3 regions of the Gordonia sp. NPDC057258 genome follow, and region 2 is predicted to be linked to each of the others. Evidence: predicted binding sites of a transcription regulator. Region 2 holds the regulator's gene; each other region holds the start of a gene.
What was found. The regulator LexA, encoded in region 2, represses DNA repair genes until DNA is damaged. The targets are predictions, from matches to a motif close to CGAACANNTGTTCG.

Region 1: a site for LexA is predicted at 2,623-2,636, ahead of ACFUEJ_RS23095 (DUF222 domain-containing protein). Genes of this name have one in related genera too.
Region 3: a site for LexA is predicted at 4,251-4,264, ahead of ACFUEJ_RS03165 (HNH endonuclease signature motif containing protein). Genes of this name have one in related genera too.

Annotation. Positions count from the first base shown of each region.
Region 1 covers NZ_JBHUXZ010000053.1:15,549-22,121, reverse strand. The annotation lists gene pta (phosphate acetyltransferase) at 1-1,069, shown strand, start outside; gene ACFUEJ_RS23100 (acetate kinase) at 1,066-2,286, shown strand; gene ACFUEJ_RS23095 (DUF222 domain-containing protein) at 2,661-4,403, shown strand; gene ACFUEJ_RS23090 (tetratricopeptide repeat protein) at 4,400-6,573, opposite strand, start outside.
Region 2 covers NZ_JBHUXZ010000007.1:117,207-123,779, forward strand. The annotation lists gene hrpA (ATP-dependent RNA helicase HrpA) at 1-2,689, shown strand, start outside; gene nrdR (transcriptional regulator NrdR) at 2,663-3,163, opposite strand; gene ACFUEJ_RS07745 (LysM peptidoglycan-binding domain-containing protein) at 3,263-3,802, opposite strand; gene lexA (transcriptional repressor LexA) at 4,027-4,731, shown strand; gene ACFUEJ_RS07755 (phosphoenolpyruvate--protein phosphotransferase) at 4,709-6,418, opposite strand; gene ACFUEJ_RS07760 (DeoR/GlpR family DNA-binding transcription regulator) at 6,568-6,573, shown strand, end outside.
Region 3 covers NZ_JBHUXZ010000002.1:228,872-235,444, forward strand. The annotation lists gene secE (preprotein translocase subunit SecE) at 1-95, shown strand, start outside; gene nusG (transcription termination/antitermination protein NusG) at 166-1,032, shown strand; gene rplK (50S ribosomal protein L11) at 1,170-1,604, shown strand; gene rplA (50S ribosomal protein L1) at 1,687-2,403, shown strand; gene ACFUEJ_RS03165 (HNH endonuclease signature motif containing protein) at 2,474-4,225, opposite strand; gene ACFUEJ_RS03170 (ABC transporter substrate-binding protein) at 4,431-5,468, opposite strand; gene ACFUEJ_RS03175 (ABC transporter ATP-binding protein) at 5,522-6,328, opposite strand; gene ACFUEJ_RS03180 (FecCD family ABC transporter permease) at 6,352-6,573, opposite strand, start outside.

The DNA of each region.
Region 1 (6,573 bases), on a different contig from region 2:
CAACCTCAACGTGTCGACGCCGACCGTGGTGACGCCGCAGATGTTCGAGTACCGCCTGATCTCCCGTGCGCGCGCCGACCGAAAGCACATCGTGTTACCGGAGGGCGACGATGACCGGATCCTGCGGGCCGCCAACAGGCTTGCGCGGCGCAGCGTTGCCGACCTCACTCTGCTCGGTGATCCCGAAGCGGTGCGCGAGCGTTCCATCGAACTCGGACTCGACCTCTCCGACGTCACGGTCATCGACCCGGCCGAGTCGGAGTATCTCGACGAGTTCGCCCGGATCTACACCGAGCTGCGCAAGCACAAGGGTATGGATCTGGAACGGGCCCAGGAGAAGATGCGTGACGTGTCGTATTTCGGCACGATGATGGTGCACACCGGGCGCGCCGACGGGATGGTGTCGGGGGCGTCGCACACCACGGCCCACACGATCCGGCCGGCCTTCGAGATCATCAAGACCAAACCGGGTGTGTCCACCGTGTCGAGCGTGTTCTTCATGTGCCTGGCCGACAAGGTGCTCGCGTACGGCGACTGCGCCATCGTCCCGGATCCGTCCGACGAACAGCTCGCCGACATTGCCATCTCCTCGGCGCAGACGTCCGCGGCCTTCGGTATCGATCCCCGGGTCGCGATGCTGTCGTACTCGACCGGGACGTCCGGATCGGGCGCCGACGTCGAGAAGGTCAAGACCGCAACCGAACTCGTGCGCGAGCGGCAACCCGATCTGCTGGTCGAGGGGCCGATCCAGTACGACGCCGCGGTGGAACCCTCGGTGGCGAAGACCAAGATGCCCGACTCGCCGGTGGCCGGCCGTGCGACCGTGCTGATCTTTCCCGACCTCAACACGGGCAACAACACGTACAAGGCGGTGCAGCGGAGCGCGGGGGCGGTCGCGATCGGCCCGGTGCTGCAGGGCTTGAACAAGCCGATCAACGACCTGAGCCGCGGCGCCCTCGTCTCGGACATCGTGAACACGGTCGCCATCACCGCGATCCAGGCCCAGCAGGAGGGCGTGGACCCACTCGCCGAGAACGCCGCCTCCGCCGAGGCCGAGGGTCCCCGATGAGCGGGGCGTCGGGTGCGGTGCTGGTGCTCAACGCCGGCTCGTCGTCGCTGAAATACCAACTGGTGCAACCGGCGGACGGCACGGTGATCGCGGAGGGCATCGCGGAGCGGATCGGCGACTCCGGTTCGTCGATGACACACGAACAGAACGGCGAGACCGTCACCGAGACACTGGAACTCGACGATCACCTCGCCGCGGTCCGACGCGCGGAACGCTTCTTCGCCGACAACGGAACCGATCTGGCCGACGCGGGACTGAGCGCGGTCGGACATCGGGTGGTGCACGGTGGCCGGTCGTTCTACGAGCCGACGGTGGTGACCCCCGAGGTGATCTCGGAGATCGAGCGGATCTCCCCGCTGGCGCCGCTGCACAATCCGGCCAACCTGGTCGGCATCCTGGCGGCCCGGGAGTTGCTCCCCGACGTCCCCTCGGTGGCCGTGTTCGACACCGCGTTCTTCCACGGTCTCCCCGACGCGTCGGCGACATACGCGATCGACCGTGCGGTCGCGGACGAACATGCGATCCGCCGCTACGGTTTTCACGGCACCAGCCACGAGTATGTCTCCGGTCGGGTGGCCGAGTTCCTCGACCGCGACCCGGCGTCGCTGAACCAGATCGTGCTGCACCTGGGCAACGGCGCGTCGGCGTCGGCCATCGCGGGCGGGCAGCCGATCGACACGTCGATGGGTATGACCCCGCTCGAGGGACTGGTGATGGGAACCCGCAGCGGTGACCTCGACCCCGGGCTGGTCCTGCATCTGAACCGGGTGGCGAACCTGTCCGTCGACGAGATCGACACGCTGCTCAACAAGCGTTCGGGACTTCGAGGTCTGTGCGGCGAGAACGACTTCCGCGCCATCACCGAGCTGATGGACAACGGTGACGACGCCGCCCGACGCGCCTTCGACGTCTACATCCACCGCCTGCGCCGTTATATCGGTGCCTACGCCTTCGCCCTCGGACGTGTCGATGCCATCACCTTCACGGCCGGTGTGGGGGAGAACTCCGCGGTCGTCCGCGCCCGTGCGCTGGCGGGGTTGGAAGGGTTCGGGATCATCGTCGATGACGAGCGAAACGCTCAGCGTGGCAAGGAGGCTCGACGCATCTCGGCCGACGACAGCGCGGTGGACGTGCTCGTCGTTCCGACCAATGAGGAGTTGGCCATCGCACGGCAGTCGGCGGCGGTGGTCGGGTTTGAGGTCCGTGCGTCCCGCTGAAGGTTGTGCTGACGGCGCGGGCCGCTGAGCGAGCTCACGAAGGACGCACCGGTTTGGAGTGGGTGGTGGCTGTTGTGCCGGCCGGTAGGTGGGGCCCAGCCTGTTGGCGCGTTGGCATCGTCCCGACCGCGTACTCGGAGGTCGACATTCCGGCTCCGAAGAAGGGTCGGCACCGCGGATTGTTAGGCAGGATGGCTGCGTTGGGAGGCAACCGGATAAGTGACAAGACGCAGCATAGTTCGAGTTGCGGTTGCCCTTATCACGCGCCACCGACAAGATGAGCTCTGCGGATGGTCAACGAAAACCATTGCACGCCAGCGGCATAGCCGTTACACTCGATCATGTATTCGTGCAAACGTCTCCGGGGGGTGACAGTGTCTGACGAACTAATAACGCCGCGACCGCGCGCCGTCGAGTTGGTGGCCGATCTGCACGCGACCCTCGACAAACTGCAGACCGTCGACTTGTCCCCGTGCACCGACGAAGAACTGATGGAGGTCGCCGCCGCTACCGAACGGGCCATCGCTCGAACCACTTACGCCGGCGACCGGCAAGTCGCCGAAATCGAGGCTCGTGATCTGCCCCGCAAGACCGGCTGCCGAACACTTATGCAGTTCATGACCCATCGACTGCGGATCTCCAACCCGATGCGTCGACGCAAGCAGCTGAACGCCACCGCCGCGCTGACTTGCCTCAACGGCGACCGTCTCGAACCTGAACACCCGACGCTGGCAGAAGCTTTCGCCAAAGGTTCCGTGGGGACCGGGCACGTCCAGGCCGCCATCGATGTCCTCGACCAGATCCCGCACGCTGTCGAACACGACGTGAAAGTCGCCGCCGAGCGGCAGATGGCCGAGATCGCCGAAGCCCACACGCCCGCCGAGATCACCCAGCTCGGCTCGCGACTGCTCGCCCACCTCGATCCCGACGGCACCCTGTCCGACGACACCGAGCAGAAACGACGCCGCGGCCTGTGGATCGGACGCCAACGGGCCGATGGCACCGCCAAGATCTCGGGCACCCTCACACCCGAACTCCACGCCCGCCTGACGATGATGTTCGCGGTCTGGGGCAAACCCGGACTCAACAACCCCGACGACCCCGCCTCACCGTCCGGACCGGCCGGCACCGCCGACCCCGACGCCCTGGCCTCGGCAGCCGACCGCGACGGTCGCACCCTCGCCCAGACCAATCACGACGCGCTCGACGCCGCACTGGCCGCCGGATTCGCCGACGGCGCACTCGGGACGTCGCATCGCGGCCTGCCCGTCCAATTGATCATCAAAGCCGACCTCTCCGACCTGCTCCGCGAAGCCGGGCTCGCCACCACCGCGACCGGCACCCTGCTACCCATCCCCGACCTGATTGCGATGGCCGGCGACATCCAGCCGTGGTTGGCGATCTTCAAAGACGCCACCACCGTTCCGCTGTACTTCGGGCGGGGCAAACGGCTCGCCACCCGCGAACAACGCCTCGTTTCGTTTGCTCGCCCTGACGGTGAAGTGTGCTCGGCTCCCGGCTGCGATCAGCCCGCCACCCACGTCGACATGCATCACGCCCAGAAGGATTGGGCCAAGGGCGGTCTCACCGACATCGACGACCTCGCCCCGGCCTGCCCGCGACACAACCGGATGGTCGGCGACAATCCCGGCCAGTACACCACGCACATCGAGCGCTCGGGACCTGATGAAGGCCGCTGCGTCTGGCGATTGAACGCTGAACCCGGCGCCCCACCCAATCCCGGTCGCCTGAACCGCCGACCCGACATACCGCGGCGGTTCACGACACACCTGAACACCGTGCGCGACGAGATCCACGGACCACCACCGCGGCCCGGCGGTCAGACGCGCCCGACCCTTCGTGACGCGCCCTCCGCAAGCTCCGGGCGCTCCTCAGGGAACCGGGCTGACGCGCCTTCCGCAAGCTCCGCAGGGAGCAGGGGGCCCGGCGATCAAGCGCGCCGCTCATGGCTGAAAACCAGCCACGTCATCGACGTCCGACCGCCACTGCGCGTGCGTCGCACCCGTCCATCACCGGTCGAGGCCCACCTCGCGGAGCTCCTCGGCGACGACCCGCTCGTGCGCAACGCAACAGGGACGTTCTTCGGACAGCCCTAGAACAACGTATTCGGCCGGACGTAGTTGGCGAGGTCGACGAGCATGAACCGGTGGTCCCGGTTGGTGCGGGTCAGGCGGGCCAGTTGGCGCAGCGAACGTTCGGTGCCGGTGCGAATGCCGTACTCGGTGAACGGGAAACCGAGCAGCGTCGAGGGTTCGTTGTCCTGTTTGGCGTCGTCGGGATTGTCGTGGATCCAGCCCAGCGCGGTGCCCAGCACGATGAGCAGCATCCGGGCCTTGCGCGGTTCGGTGTCCGGGATCTGCTCGAGACGCCGTGCGGCCTCGACGATCTGCTCGCGGGTCACCTGCGAGGTGGGTCGGCCGTGCACGAGCGCGATGATCGCCGTCGCGCGCGCGGTGTTGAAGTGGCGGCTCGTGGCCGGGACCTCGTCGAGCGGTTGGATCGCGGCGTCGATGTCACCGGCCGCCACGGCGAGCCGGGCCAGACCGAACGCGGCGGTCACGATGCTGTGATCGGTCAGCCACAGATCGTGATAGTGATGTTGCGCAACGTCATACAGTTTGGCGATCTTCTCGGCAGACTTCGCCGGGCCCTTCTCGTCGGCCAGCCAACGGCCGATGAGTTCGGCCGTACCGGCGACGGCGAGCTTGGGCGCGACCTCGCCCGGCATCGCACCGAGGACCTCGTCGAAGCGTTCATAGGCCAGTTCGGGTTCGTCGTTCATCAACGCGCAGATGCCCATGTACCACTCGACCCGCCACGAATCACCGTGGTGGGCACGGACTTCCTGCAGAAGGGCGAGTGCGGTGTCGACGTCGTCGAGCTGCAGATGCGCGCGGGCCTCGGCGAGATCGATCTCCCGCGACGGGTGGGCGTTCTTGACCGGCCGGCCGCCGAAGAGCGAGGCGAAACCCTCTGCCCGGGCGGTGTTGATGGAATCCAGGGTCTGTCGCGGGTCCGACAGCGCCGCCGAGGTGAGCAGACTCGCCGCCGGGTCGAGTGGGTTGACCAGCGGAACGGGCAGGGCGTTGGCGATATCCACCGGATCGTAGAACGCCGCCTGATCGGGGTCGAAGAAGCCGTCGACCGGCGCGAGCATCAGGTCGGTGCCGAACGTCGAGCGCTGCGGCGTGAAGACCGTGGACAGCGCGGGCCGCGGGACCCCCGTGTGCACGGCGACCGTCTCGCGCAACACGTTCAGCACCTGGGTGCTCATCTCCTCCGCGGAGACAAACCGATCGGCCGGGTCGGGGGCGGTGGCGCGTTGCAGGAGGCGGTAGTACGACGGATTGTTGCGGAAGACAGGCGTTTTTGACGCGGCGGGCAGACCGTCGACGTAGCGTCCGTTCCGCATCTCCATCGGCACGGTCAGGACCGCGAGAGTGCGCCCGATGCTGTAGATGTCGGTCGCGATCTGCGGTCCGGTCTTCACGATCTCCGGTGCCTGGAACCCGGGCGTGCCGTAGAGGTGCCCGTAGCCGTTGATCGGCGAGACGGCGCCGAGGTCGATCAGCTTCACCTCGTCACTGCCGACCATGATGTTCTCGGGTTTGACGTCGTTGTAGACCAGGCCGACCGAGTGCAGATAGCCCACGGCGAGAAGCACTTCCAGGATGTAGGCCAGGCCCTGCTCCACCGACAGCAGGGAGTTGTCCGGATCGCCCGCGGTGATCTGCTTGAGCGTCTGGCCGCCGATGTACTCCATCACGATGTAGCCGAAGCGGTCATCGTCGTCGACGTGCTCGACGAAGTTGTAGATCTTGACGATCCCGGGATGGTTGACCGAGGCCAGGAACTGCCGTTCCGCGACCGCGACGCGCTGCGCCTCCGAATCCGAGGAATTCAGCAGGCCTTTGAGGACGACGGGCCGGTCGCTCACGTTGCGGTCGATGGCCAGGTAGATCCAACCGAGGCCGCCGTGGGCGATGGCGCCGGCGATCTCGTACTGGTCGGCGACCAATGTTCCGGGAGCCAGTCCCGGGACGAAGGAGTACCGGGCGCCGCAGTTGCCGCAGTCGCCGGTCGGGGGACCGGCGCCCTCGCCCTCGGCTCGACCGACGGGTTTGCCGCAGCGCCAGCAGAACCGCTTGCTGTCGGCGATCACGGGGTCGTCGATGACGGCGTCCGCGGGTTCGATGTCGGTGATCTTCGGCGTCTCGACCAGGCCGCTGCCGAGCCGTCGCTCGTGCACCGGCGGCCGACGCCGCG
Region 2 (6,573 bases):
CGCCCCGGGCGTCTGCATCCGTCTCTACAGCGAGAACGACTTCGACTCCCGGCCGGCCTTCACCGACCCGGAGATCCTGCGCACCAACCTCGCGGCGGTCATCCTCCAGATGACCTCGCTGAAACTGGGTGAGATCGCCGAGTTCCCGTTCGTCCAGCCGCCCGACGACCGCGCGATCCGCGACGGTATGGGTGTTCTCACCGAACTCGGCGCCATCACCGTCCCGCGCGAGGGCGGGCCCCCGCGACTGACCCCGATCGGCCGGTCGATGTCGCGGATCCCGGTCGATCCCCGGGTCGCCCGGATGCTCATCGCCGGACACGAACTGGGTTGTCTCGACCACCTTCTCGTGATCGCCGCCGCGATGTCGCTCCCCGATCCACGGGAACGGCCGGCCGAGCACCGGGAGGCCGCCGACGCCCAGCACCGGCGCTTCGTCGTCCCGCAGTCGGACTTCCTGTCCTACGTGGAGCTGTGGCGGTACCTCGGCGAACAGCGCAAGGAGTTGTCCGGCAGCCGCTTTCGGCGCATGTGTGAGCGCGAGTACCTCCACTTCCTGCGCATCCGGGAGTGGCAGGACCTCCACCGGCAGCTGACCGAGATCGTCAAGAACCTCGACTGGTCGGTCGCGCCCACCGAACTCGACGCCGACGCCGTCCACCGATCCATCCTGTCCGGGTTGCTCAGCAACATCGCCGCCCGCAACACCGAGGGCCGCGAGTTCACCGGTGCGCGCAACACCACGCTGATGATCTTCCCCGCCTCTCCGCTCGCCAAGAAGCCGCCCGCCTTCATCATGGCGGCCGAGGTCCTCGAGACGTCGCGCCTGTTCGCCCACACCGTCGCCGGGATCGATCCGCTGTGGGCCGAGAAACTCGCCGGGGATCTCGTGAAGCGCACCCACAGCGAGCCGCATTGGTCGGCGAAACGCGGAGCGGCGATGGCCTACGAACGCGTGACCCTCTACGGGGTCCCGCTCGTCGCCCGCCGGCGCGTCGACTACGGCCCCATCGACCCGGTGGTCTCCCGGGAGCTGTTCATCCGGCACGCTCTCGTCGAGGGCGATTGGCGGACGCAGCACGCCTTCTTCGACCGCAATCGCACGCTTCTCGAGGCCGCCTCGGACGTCGAGAACCGCACGCGCACCCGGGGTCTCGTGATCACCGAGGACCAGCTCTTCGAGTTCTACGACCAGCGGCTACCGTCCGACGTCACCTCGGCCCGGCACTTCGACACCTGGTGGAAGAAGGCCCGCCGGGCCGAACCGGATCTGCTGGATCTGCGCCCCGAGGACGTCACGGGAGGCACCGACGTCGCCCCCACGGACTATCCCGGCGCCTGGCAGCAGGGCGACACCCGACTCGAACTGCGCTACCGGTTCGAACCGGGCGCACCCGACGACGGCGTCACCGTCGTGATCCCGCAGGCACTGCTCCCCCATGTCCGACCGGCCGGCTTCGACTGGTCGGTCCCGGGCATGCGCGCCGAACTGGCCACCGCACTGGTCAAGTCGCTGCCGAAACAGCTCCGCAAGAGCATGTCGCCCGCGCAGCGATTCGCCGAACTCGCGCTCGGCCGGCTCACCCCGCGCAAGGAGCCGCTCACCACCGGGCTGGCCCGCGAGCTCTCGGCGATCACCGGGATGCGGGTGACCGCGGGCGATTTCGACACCGACCGGGTACCGCCGCACCTGCGCATGCATTTCGCGGTGGCCGACGACTCCGGACGGATCGTCGCCCGCGCCGACTCGTTGCCCGAACTCCAGCAGACCGGAACGCCCGCGGCGCCGAAGACGGTGTCGCGCAACCTGTATAAGACCTGGACCGCCGATGGGATCGGCTCGCTCGCCGAGCAGACGACGGTCGATGTCGCGGGGCAGCGGCTGACCCGGTACCCGACGATCGACGTGGTCTCCGACGCGAAGGGCCACGCGCGCGGCGTTGTCGTCGTCGATGCGGCTAGCCCGGAGACACGGGACCGCCTCCTGCGACGCGGGATCGTCGCCCTCCTCGACCTCGCGATACCTCCGCTGCACAAGCGGATCGCCGGCTCGCTGAGTCCGGTCGAACGACTCGCCCTGAGCCAGAGCCCGTACTCGACCACCGAGGCACTGCTCGCCGACTGCACCCGACGGGCCATTCGGGACACGGTCGCCGACATCGACGACGCAGAGCTCGCCGCGGTTCGCTCACCACAATCCTTCTCGGCGCTGCTCGAACGGATCCGGCCACGGGTCGCCGCGGCCGCACCGGACTACTTCTCGCTGGCCGTCGCAGCCCTCGAACGGATGTCCCCGCTGCGGGCGGCGATCGACCGGCACGCCGGTTCGCTGGCTGCCGACGACGTCGCCGAACAGGTCGCCCACCTCGTGTTCGACGGATTCGTGGCGGCTACCGCGCGACGCCACCTGGAGAATCTGCCGCGCTATCTCGACGGCGCGCAAGCACGTCTGGAGGCACTACCCGCGTCCGCAGCACGCGACCAGGCCGGGGTGGCCGCCGTCGATCGCGTCGTCGAACGGTGGGCCCAACGCCTCGAACAGGTACCCGAGCACCGGCGGGCGGTGGTCGACGACGAAGCGCAGTGGCTCGTCGAGGAGTTGCGCGTGGGGCTGTTCGCCCAGCGTCTCGGCACCGCGTTCCCGGTGTCGGAGAAACGGGTCCTACGAGCTCTGGACCGACTCGGCTGACACGGGTTCGGCGAGCGCGCTCCCGGATCCCGATGCCGCCTTCAGGTCGTCGATCTCGCGCTGGAAGTCCTCCACCGAGTCGAACGACCGGTACACCGAGGCGAAGCGCAGATACGCCACCTCGTCGAGATCGCGGAGCGGGCCCAGGATGGCGAGTCCGACCTCGTTGCTGGGGATCTCGGCCGATCCACTGGCGCGCACCGTGTCCTCGACCTGCTGGGCGAGCTGCGCGAGCGCGTCCTCGGCGACGTGGCGGCCCTGACAGGCTCGCCGCACGCCACGCATGACCTTCTCCCGGCTGAACGGCTCGGTCACGCCGTTGCGTTTGACCACCGCGAGCACGGCGCTCTCCACGGTCGAGAACCGGCGACCGCACTCCACACAGGAGCGACGGCGGCGGATGGCCTGCCCTTCATCTGCGACACGCGAGTCGATGACCTTGGTGTCGTCGTTCTTGCAGAAGGGGCAGCGCATCGTGTCCTCACGCAGGTCGCGGGACGCTGGAACGCACCCGAAGCGTGCGCCCCGCCGCTTGTCGGCCGGCCCCTGTGACATCGAGGATACCGCCCGGCCTCAGCGGTACCGGGGGGTGAGCAGGGGCTGGCCCACCTGCAGCGCGCTCGACCCCAGATCGTTCATCGCGACGATCTCGTCGATCACGACCTCGCGCGGCATCTCGGGTGCCACCCGGCCGGCGATCGAGCTGAGCGAGTCCCCCGAGCGCACATGGACGACCTCGGAACTCACGGCGGACGGTGTCAGCGAGTCCGAGTAATTCTGGCCGACGACACCGAACACCCACACGACGAACGCCAGCCCGACACCGGCGAGGAGCGCGACCGCGGTGCGGCGGCGGCGACGGAACACCGCCGCGTCGGGCCCGACCGGGCCACGTCCCCGGACCCCGACCGGAGAGCCACAGTGGGTACCGCCCACCCGCGGGGTCACCGGCGATGCCCCCCGCGGCCGGGTGCCGGCCGGCCGGTTGTCGACCGGTCGGCCGCCGTCGGACAGCGGGGCGCGGGTCCGGACGCGATCGGCGCGGTCGGTGCGCGGCCGGACGGCGTCGGGACGGTCGGTGCGGACGGGAGCGACGAGAGTGGCGGTGCGCATGGTGCCCTCCGGTGTTCGGGTGTCTGGGATCGTGCGGGTGTGGTGTTCGGTGTTCGAACATCGATCAGATGTTCGATGCACTGATGTTCGAATTTGTAGCACGACGTCCCGACAAAGTCTCGCGACACATCGAACAAATGTTTGAGGTGCCGGTCGCACTCCGCTAGGCTCGGACCCGGCGCAAGCCATCTACCAGCACGTTCCGAAGACGAGAGGAACCGAACATGAGTGACACCGGCGATAGGCGCGGCCGAGCGCGGGGCGCCGACGACGAGGCCCCGTTCGACGCCGCCGCCGCCGAGGCCTCACTCACCCCGCGACAGGCCGGGGTCCTGGAGGTGATCCGCCGCTCGGTGCGCGAGCGCGGTTATCCGCCGAGCATCCGGGAGATCGGCGACGAGGTCGGCCTGGCCTCGACGTCATCGGTGGCCCATCAGTTGCGGACGCTGGAACGCAAGGGGCTGCTCAAGCGCGACGCGAACCGTCCCCGTGCGGTCAACATCGCCCCGAGTGACACCCCGTCGCCGGACACCCCGACGGCCGGCCAGCTTCCCGAGCCGACCTTCGTGCCGGTTCTCGGCCGTATCGCGGCCGGCGGTCCGATCCTGGCCGAGGAGGCCGTCGAGGACGTCTTCCCACTGCCCCGTGAGCTCGTCGGCGAGGGATCGCTCTTCCTGTTGCGCGTCGTCGGCGAGTCGATGATCGACGCCGCGATCTGCGACGGCGACTGGGTCGTGGTCCGGCAGCAGAACGTCGCCGACAACGGCGACATCGTCGCGGCCATGATCGACGGCGAGGCCACCGTGAAGACCTTCAAGCGTCAGGGCCCGAACGTCTGGCTCATGCCGCACAACGAACTGTTCGATCCGATCCCGGGCAACGATGCCGTCATCCTCGGCAAGGTCGTCACCGTGATGCGGCGAGTCTGACCTCTCCACCGACCGAACCGTCGAGCACCGCCGCGGCCGCCTCGCGCGCCGCGGCGGGATCCGAGGTGGACAGGGCAGCCTCGGCGGCGGCCCGGCAGTCCGGTGCGGACACCTCGCCGAGCCGGGCCCCCACGGCCGCCGCAGCAGCCGGCGCGCTGGACAGCGAGGTGACCCCGAGACCGACGAGCACGCAGGCGAGGTTCGGATCGGCGGCGGCCTCGCCGCACACCCCGACCGGCTTTCCCTGACGTGCACCCGCTGCCGCGACACCCGCGATGAGGCTCAACACGGCCGGTTGCCACGGGTCGGTCAGTCCGGCGAGATCGGCCGACATCCGGTCGGCCGCCATCGTGTACTGGGTCAGATCGTTGGTGCCGATGGACACGAAGTCCACCTCGGCGAGGACGGCTTCGGCCAGGATCGCCGCCGCGGGCACCTCGATCATCACCCCGGCGACCAGACCACGGCCGCGGACCTCGGCGGCGAAGGTGCGCGCCTCCGCCGGCGAGGCGATCATCGGCGCCATGACCCACGGCGCGACGGCCGACCCCGACGCGGCCTGCGCGATCGCGTCGAGCTGATGCGCGCGGATCTCGGGGTGCGCCAGCGCGATCCGATCGCCCCGCACGCCGAGCGCTGGGTTCGATTCGTCGGGATGGGTCACGAACCGGAGCGGTTTGTCGGACCCGGCGTCGAGGGTGCGGATGACCACCTTCTGCCCGTCGAACGCATCGAGCACCTCCCGGTAGATCGCGGCCTGCTCGTCCACCGACGGTTCGTCGGCACGCTCGAGGAACGCGAGTTCGGTGCGGAAGAGCCCGACGCCCTCGACGGGGTACCCGGCCGCGGCGCGTGCCGACGATCCGTCGGCGACGTTGGCGAGCACCGCCACGGCCACCCCGTCGGCGGTCTGCCCCGGACCGGTCCAGCCGGCGACGAGTGCGGCATGCCGCCGATCCTCGTCGACGCGAGCCCGGGCCGCCTCCGCATCGGGCTCCACCTCGATCCGCCCGGTGCTGCCGTCGACGAGAACGGTTGTGCCGGGCTCGATCTCGTCCAGGTCGGCCACCGCCACCACGCACGGGATCCCCAGCTGGCGCGCGATGATCGCGGTGTGGCTGGTCGGTCCGCCGAGGCGGGTGACGAGGGCGATGGTGCTCGTGGGGTCGAGGCCCGCGGTGTCGGCGGGCGCGAGGTCGTCGGCGAGCAGGACCGACGGCACCTCCGGAGTGGGCACACCAGGTTCGGGTAGGCCGAGCAGTTCGGCGAGGACCCGGTCGCGCACGTCGTTGAGATCGGTGACCCGCTCGGCCATCAGTCCGCCGAGCTTGGTGAACACCGCCGCGAACTGTTCGGTGGCCGCGACGGCAGCGGCCTCGGCGGGGGCGCCCTTGCCGATGAGCGCGGTCGCGGCACCGATCCAGCCGCGGTCCTCGGCCAGGCCCGCCGTCGCGGCGAGCACCTCGGCCGTCACCCCGGTGTTCTGCGACGCGCGCGTGCGCAGCCGCGCGGCGACGGCGCCGGCCGCGGTGGCGAAGCGCGTGACCTCGTCGGCGCGCCGTTCCTCGGCGATCTCCACACCGACGCCGAGCTTCTCCGGCGAGTGGTCGGGTCGCTCGCCCGGCCACAGCGCGGGACCGTGGGCCAACCCGCCGACCACCGGGGTTCCCGTCAGGATCTGCGCCATCGTCTTGCCTCTCACTCGACTACCGATGTGACCACCGTTACAAAAAGTGCTTGACTTGTCAACACAAACAGGCGTAAACACAATTACTACAACATCCAATCCCACACGCCTCAACAAGCGGGTTGGTCGAAACCGGAGATCGGAGCGGTGTGTAC
Region 3 (6,573 bases), on a different contig from region 2:
CGATCGTCGTGCTCGTGTTCGTCATCGTGATGACCGCGTTCATTGCCGGCCTCGACCTCGCCTTCGCCAAGGGCGTGCTCTGGTTGTTCGGCTGACCCACGCGGTGGGCTCGGCCGGCGACGAGGAACACGACCGCCAGATGAACCATAAGGAGCGTGGGCTGCAGTGAGCACCCCGGAGAACGAACTCGCCTCGACCGATTCCGTCGACGTGGCTGCTGCCGACGTCGACGCTGTCGACGCGGCCGTGACCGACGCGGTGGACACCGAGGGTGACGCGGTCGCCGACGACGCGGTCGTCGAGGGTGACGAGGACACCGTCTCCGAGAATGCCGACGAGGTCCCGGTTGACGAGGCCGCCGCTGGCGAGGCCCCTGTCGAAGAGGCCCTGGTTGAAGAGGCGGAGGTCGATCCGGTCGAGGAACTGCGCAAGCAGCTCCGGCGCGCGCCCGGCGACTGGTACGTGATCCACAGCTACGCCGGTTACGAGAACAAGGTCAAGGCCAACCTCGAGACCCGCGTGCAGAACCTCGACGTCGGCGACTACATCTTCCAGGTCGAGGTGCCGACCGAAGAGGTCACCGAGATCAAGAACGGCCAGCCCAAGAAGGTCAACCGCAAGGTGCTGCCGGGTTACATCCTCGTCCGCATGGAGCTCAACGACGAGTCGTGGGGCGCCGTGCGCAACACGCCGGGCGTCACCGGCTTCGTCGGGATGACCAGCAAGCCGTCGCCGCTCTCGCTCAACGAGGTGCTGCAGTTCCTGATGCCGCGGACCGAGGCCAAGAAGCCCGCCGCGTCGCGCGGTGCCGCTGCCGAGGGCGTGGAGGCCGCAGCTGCCGCCGCGTCGAACGTCATCGAGGTCGACTTCGAGGTCGGCGAGTCGGTCACCGTCATGGACGGCCCGTTCGCCACGCTGCCCGCGTCGATCAGCGAGGTCAACGCCGAGCAGCGCAAGGTCAAGGTCCTCGTGTCGATCTTCGGTCGCGAGACACCGGTCGAGCTCGGGTTCAACCAGGTCGAGAAGATATGACCGACGCGAAGCGGCGCTCGTATCTTCACCGACCTCTGAGAGTCACGGTCGAGAAGATCTAGGGCCGGACCACCAACCCAGAACTTTCACGTCTCCAGCGGGCGTGAATTCGCAAGGAAACAAGCAAGGAACAGAAGATGCCTCCCAAGAAGAAGAAGCTCGCCGGGATCATCAAGCTCCAGATCTCGGCAGGCCAGGCCAACCCGGCCCCGCCCGTGGGTCCGGCGCTTGGTCAGCACGGCGTGAACATCATGGAGTTCTGCAAGGCGTACAACGCGGCGACCGAGTCGCAGCGCGGCAACGTCATCCCGGTCGAGATCTTCGTGTACGAAGATCGCTCCTTCGACTTCAAGTTGAAGACACCGCCGGCCGCGAAGCTCCTGCTGAAGGCCGCCGGCCTGCAGAAGGGCTCCGGCGAGCCCCACACCAACAAGGTCGGCAAGGTGAGCATGGACCAGGTCCGTGAGATTGCCAAGACCAAGGCCGAAGACCTGAACGCCAATGACATCGACCAGGCCGCGAAGATCATCGCCGGTACTGCTCGGTCCATGGGCATCACCGTCGAAGGCTGAAAGACCTCATCATCACCGTGGGAGGGCCGGCTCGGCCCGCACCACACACCCCGCCGACTGACGGCGGAGAAGGAACAGAGCAATGAGCAAGAAGAGCAAGGCCTACGCGGCCGCGGCCGAGAAGGTCGACAAGACCAAGCTGTACAGCCCGCTGGAGGCTGTGGAGCTGGCGAAGGACACGTCGTCGAAGAACACCGACGCGACCGTCGAGGTCGCGATGCGGCTGGGCGTCGACCCCCGTAAGGCAGACCAGATGGTTCGAGGCACCGTCAATCTGCCGCACGGCACCGGTAAGACTGCCCGCGTGATCGTGTTCGCCGCCGGCGACAAGGCCGCTGAGGCCACCGCCGCCGGTGCCGACGAGGTCGGCGCCGAGGATCTGATCGAGCGCATCCAGGGCGGTTGGCTGGACTTCGACGCCGCGATCGCCACCCCGGATCAGATGGCCAAGGTCGGCCGTATCGCGCGTGTCCTCGGACCCCGCGGCCTGATGCCGAACCCGAAGACGGGCACCGTGACCACCGATGTCACCAAGGCTGTCAACGACATCAAGGGCGGCAAGATCAACTTCCGCGTCGACAAGGCTGCGAACCTGCACTTCGTCATCGGCAAGGCTTCGTTCGACCCGGCCAAGCTGGCCGAGAACTACGGCGCTGCCTACGACGAGATCATGCGCGCCAAGCCGTCGGCCGCCAAGGGCCGCTACATCAAGAAGGTCACCGTCTCCACGACGACGGGCCCGGGCATCCCGGTCGACCCGGCGGTCACCCGCAACTTCGCGGAGGCACCGCAGGCCTGATCTGATCAGGCGCACTGACACCCACGAGGGGCCCGGCATTCCGATGCCGGGCCCCTCGTGTTGTGTGCAATCACGCGTGGTCGGTGAGTATGCGTGCGAGTTCTGCTTCGACCGGGGTCAGCGGTGGGGTGGTGAGGTGCTCCGGCGGTGTTCGCGGATGGACCAGTTCTCGGTAGGCGAGTTCGAGGCGCCGCCCGCGGACGCCGTAGCCGACGGCATCGGGGCGTGACTGATCGCCGGGCCCCCTGCTCCCTGAGGAGCGCCCGGAGCTTGCGGAGGGCGCGTCAGCCCTGCTCCCTGAGGAGCGCCCGGAGCTTGCGGAGGGCGCGTCACGAAGGGTCCGGCGATCGAGCCTGCGAAACCCTCGGGGTGGTGGCCCGTGGATCTCGTTGCGCACGGTGTTCAGGTGTTGGGCGAACCGCCGGGGTATGTCGGGTCGGCGGTTGAGGCGTTCGGGGTTGGGCGGGGCGCCGGGTTCGACGTTCAACCGCCACAGGCAGCGGCCTTCGTCGTGTCCGGACCGTTCGATGCGGGTCGTGTATTGGCCGGGTTGGTCGCCGACCATCCGGTTGTGACGGGGGCAGGCGGGGGCGAGGTCATCGATGTCGGTGAGTCCGCCCTTGGCCCAGTCTCGTTCGGCGTGATGAAGCTCGATGTGGGTGGCGGGCTGATCACACCCGGGTGCCGAGCACACTTCCCCGTCGGGGCGGGCGAAGGAGACGAGACGTTGTTCGCGGGTGGCCAGTCGTTTGCCCCGTCCGAAGTGCAGGGGGACGGTGGTGGCGTCTTTGAAGATCGCCAACCATGGTTGGACGTCACCGGCCATCGCGATCAAGTCCCGGATGGGCAGCAGGGTGCCGGTGGCGGTGGTGGCGAGTCCGGCTTCTCGGATCAGGTCCCCGAGGTCGGCTTTGACGATCAGTTGCACGGGCAGGCCTCGGTGCGAGGTTCCCAGTGTTCCGTCGGCGAAGCCTGCGGCCAGGGCGGCGTCGAGGGCGTCGTGATTCGTTTGGGCGAGAGTGCGACCGTCGCGGTCGGCTGCGGCGGTCAGGGCGTCGGGGTCGGCGGTGCCGGCCGGCCCGCGTGGCGACTGCGGGTCGTCGGAGTTGTTCAGTCCAGGTTTGCCCCACACGGCGAACATCATCGACAACCGGGCGGCGAGTTCGGGAGTCAGCGTGCCCGAGATCTTTGCGGTCCCGTCAGCGCGTTGCCGACCGATCCACAGGCCGCGGCGCCTCTTGCGTTCCGAATCGTCGGCCAGTGTGCCGTCGGGGTCGAGGTGGGCCAGCAGCCGCGCACCGAGCTGGGTGATCTCGGCGGGGGTGTGGGCTTCGGCGATCTCGGCCATCTGTCGCTCGGCGGCGACCTTGATGTCGTGGTCGACGGCGACCGGGATGCGGTCGAGGACATCGAGGGTGGCCTGCACGTGCGCGGTGCCGACCGCGCCCTGTGCGAAAGCTTCCGCAAGGCAGGGGTACTCGGGTGGGAGGACCTCGCCACCGAGGCTGGTCCGGTGGGCGGTGGCGTCCATCTGCTTACGGCGGCGCATCGGGTTCGACACCCGCAGCCGGTGCGTCATGTACTGCATGAGGGTGCGGCAGCCGGCCTTGCGGGGCAGGTCGCGAGCGACGGCCTGATCGATCTGCCGGTCACCGGCGACGGTCAGACGCGCGATGGCGCGCTCGGTCTCCGCGGCCACTTCAGCGAGTTCGGCATCGGTACACGGCGACAGGTCCACGGTCTGCAACTCACCGAGGATGCGGTGCAGGTCGGCCACCAACTCGAGGGCACGCGGTCGCCGCGACGCTTGTTCGTCAGACATGGTCACCCCCCGAGAACCGTTGCCGCGAATGTACGTTCGAGTGTACACCGGTGCGAGCGCATTGCAAGCCAAAACTGATGTTGTGCAACGCTATTCGGAGCCGGTAACTTGTCGGTGCCTCGTGGTAGGGGTCCACCGACTTCTCCGTGGGGCGGCGGCATGACGATCGCCGCGGCCCCACGTGTTCAACGGGGCGTCCCGCGACTCACTCCAGCCAGTTGTTGCCCCCGAGGTCCAATTGCGCGACATCCAGGGACGGGGTGATACCGGATTCCGGTGCGAGGCCGTGGTTCTCGAGAACGCCGCGCATGATCTCGGCGGCGTCGATGTTGAGTGGGCTCGACACCCACATCGCGTACGGCAGGTTCACGAAGCGGTTCTCGCGCACGGCCTTCAGGTTCCGGCTCGCCGGATTGGAACGCAGGGCGGCGATCTTCTCGTCGACCGACTGGCCGGGATAGTCGACGAACACGATGACGTCGGGGTCCGCGGTGGTGAGGCGTTCCCAGCTCACGGCGGTCCAGGTGTCCTCGATGTCCTCGGTCGCGTTGCGCGCGCCCGCGGCGTCGATGATGCCCTGCGGGCCGCCGAAGGACCCGGAGGAGAAGATGGTGTCCGATACGCTGTCGAAGACGAAGACCGTCGGTTTCGCGGTGGGTTGTCGTGCGGCGCGCAGCTTCTCGAGGCGGTCGGCCACCTCGTCGGCCGCGGCGGCGCCCTGCTCGGGATTGCCGGTGAGGGTGCCGATGTTGCGCAGATCGGTGTCGAGCGCGACCCACGGGTCCATGGTGCCGCGCTGCGCCTCGCCCTCGGTCTGCCGGCACGCCTCGGACAACTGGTACACGTCGATGCCGTGTCCGGCGAGGATCTCGGGTGTGATCCCGCGCGATTCGCTCATGCCGTAGTTGTATCCGGCATACAGCACTTGGGGTTTCGCCGCGACGATGTTCTCGAGGGTGGGACGTTCGGTCGCGACCTCGTTCAGGGTGTCGACCTGGGGTCCGTACTCCAGCCGCAGGATGTCCTTGTCCCGGGCGAGCGCGCTGACCGCCACCATGTTGTCACGGGCACCGGCGGCGAGTGCGATCGCAATCATGCCGCCGTCGTTGACGAACAACCGGTCGAGGGGTTGCGGGAAGGCGACGTCGGCTCCGCAATTCGATATGGTGACAGTGCTTTCCGACGCTGCGGTGCTGTCGGCACCGCAGGCGGTGGCAGTTCCCAGGATCAGTGTCGCCGCCACGATGGCGACGGTCGGGTGGACTCGGGACGTACGTATGGTCAAAGGATGTCCTCTCACGGGATGTCTTTCGTCAGAGCGCTGGGGGCGGGTGTGGTGGTGGGAGTGTTCAGGAGCAGATGGGGCAGGCCCGTCGATGGATGGTCGACGACGGTGCCGGACACCTCGAAGACGTCGGCCAGCAGAGCCGGCGTCAGCACCTCGACGGGTGGTCCGTGCACGATGACACCACCGTCGGAAACCACTGCGACGGAGTCGAAGTGACGCAACACCAGGTCGAGGTCGTGCATCGCCGCGACCACGGTGGCGTCGAGCTCGTCGAGGATCTCCATCAGTCGTAGTCGCCAGGCGGCGTCCAGGTGATTGGTGGGTTCGTCGAGCACCAGGATCGGGGTCTGCTGAGCGAGCGCGCGGGCGAGGACGACGCGGTGCCGTTCGCCGCCGGACAGCTGGGTGCACGAGCGGGTGCCCCAGCCGTCGAGCCCGACCTGGATCAACGCGCGATCGACCACCGTCTTGTCGTCGGAACTCCCGGTGGACCAGGCCGACCGGTACGGGGTCCGGCCGAGGCCGACCGCCTCGGCGACCGTCAGCTCCGCGGAGGGCTGTTCCTCCTGGCCGACCACCGCCATCGACATGGCGCGGCGTCGCGAGGGGATGCGGTGGAGGTCGTCTCCGTTCACCTCGACGGTGCCGGCGGCCGGGCGTTCGAGACCGCACAGCGTGCGCAGCAGGGTGGTCTTGCCGGAACCGTTGGGCCCGACGATGGCCAGTCGGGTGCCGGCGGGGACCGCGAGATCGACATCCCGCAGTACGACGCGGCCACCTCGACGGCACGCAAGCGCGTTCGCGCGCAACGACATCGACGATGCGCGGGCGGGGTCGGTCACGAGCCTCCCCCGAACACGTACTGGCGTCGTCCCATGAGGAACAGGAAGATCGGTGCCCCGATCAGTCCGGTCACGATGCCCAGCGGCATCTCGCGCGGTGCGGCCGCCACCCGCGAGATCACGTCGACCCACACCAGGAAGAGCGCACCGCCGCAGACCGCCACCGGCAACATCGCGCGGTGGGTGGCGCCGACCAGGAGCCGCGCCGCGTGCGGGAC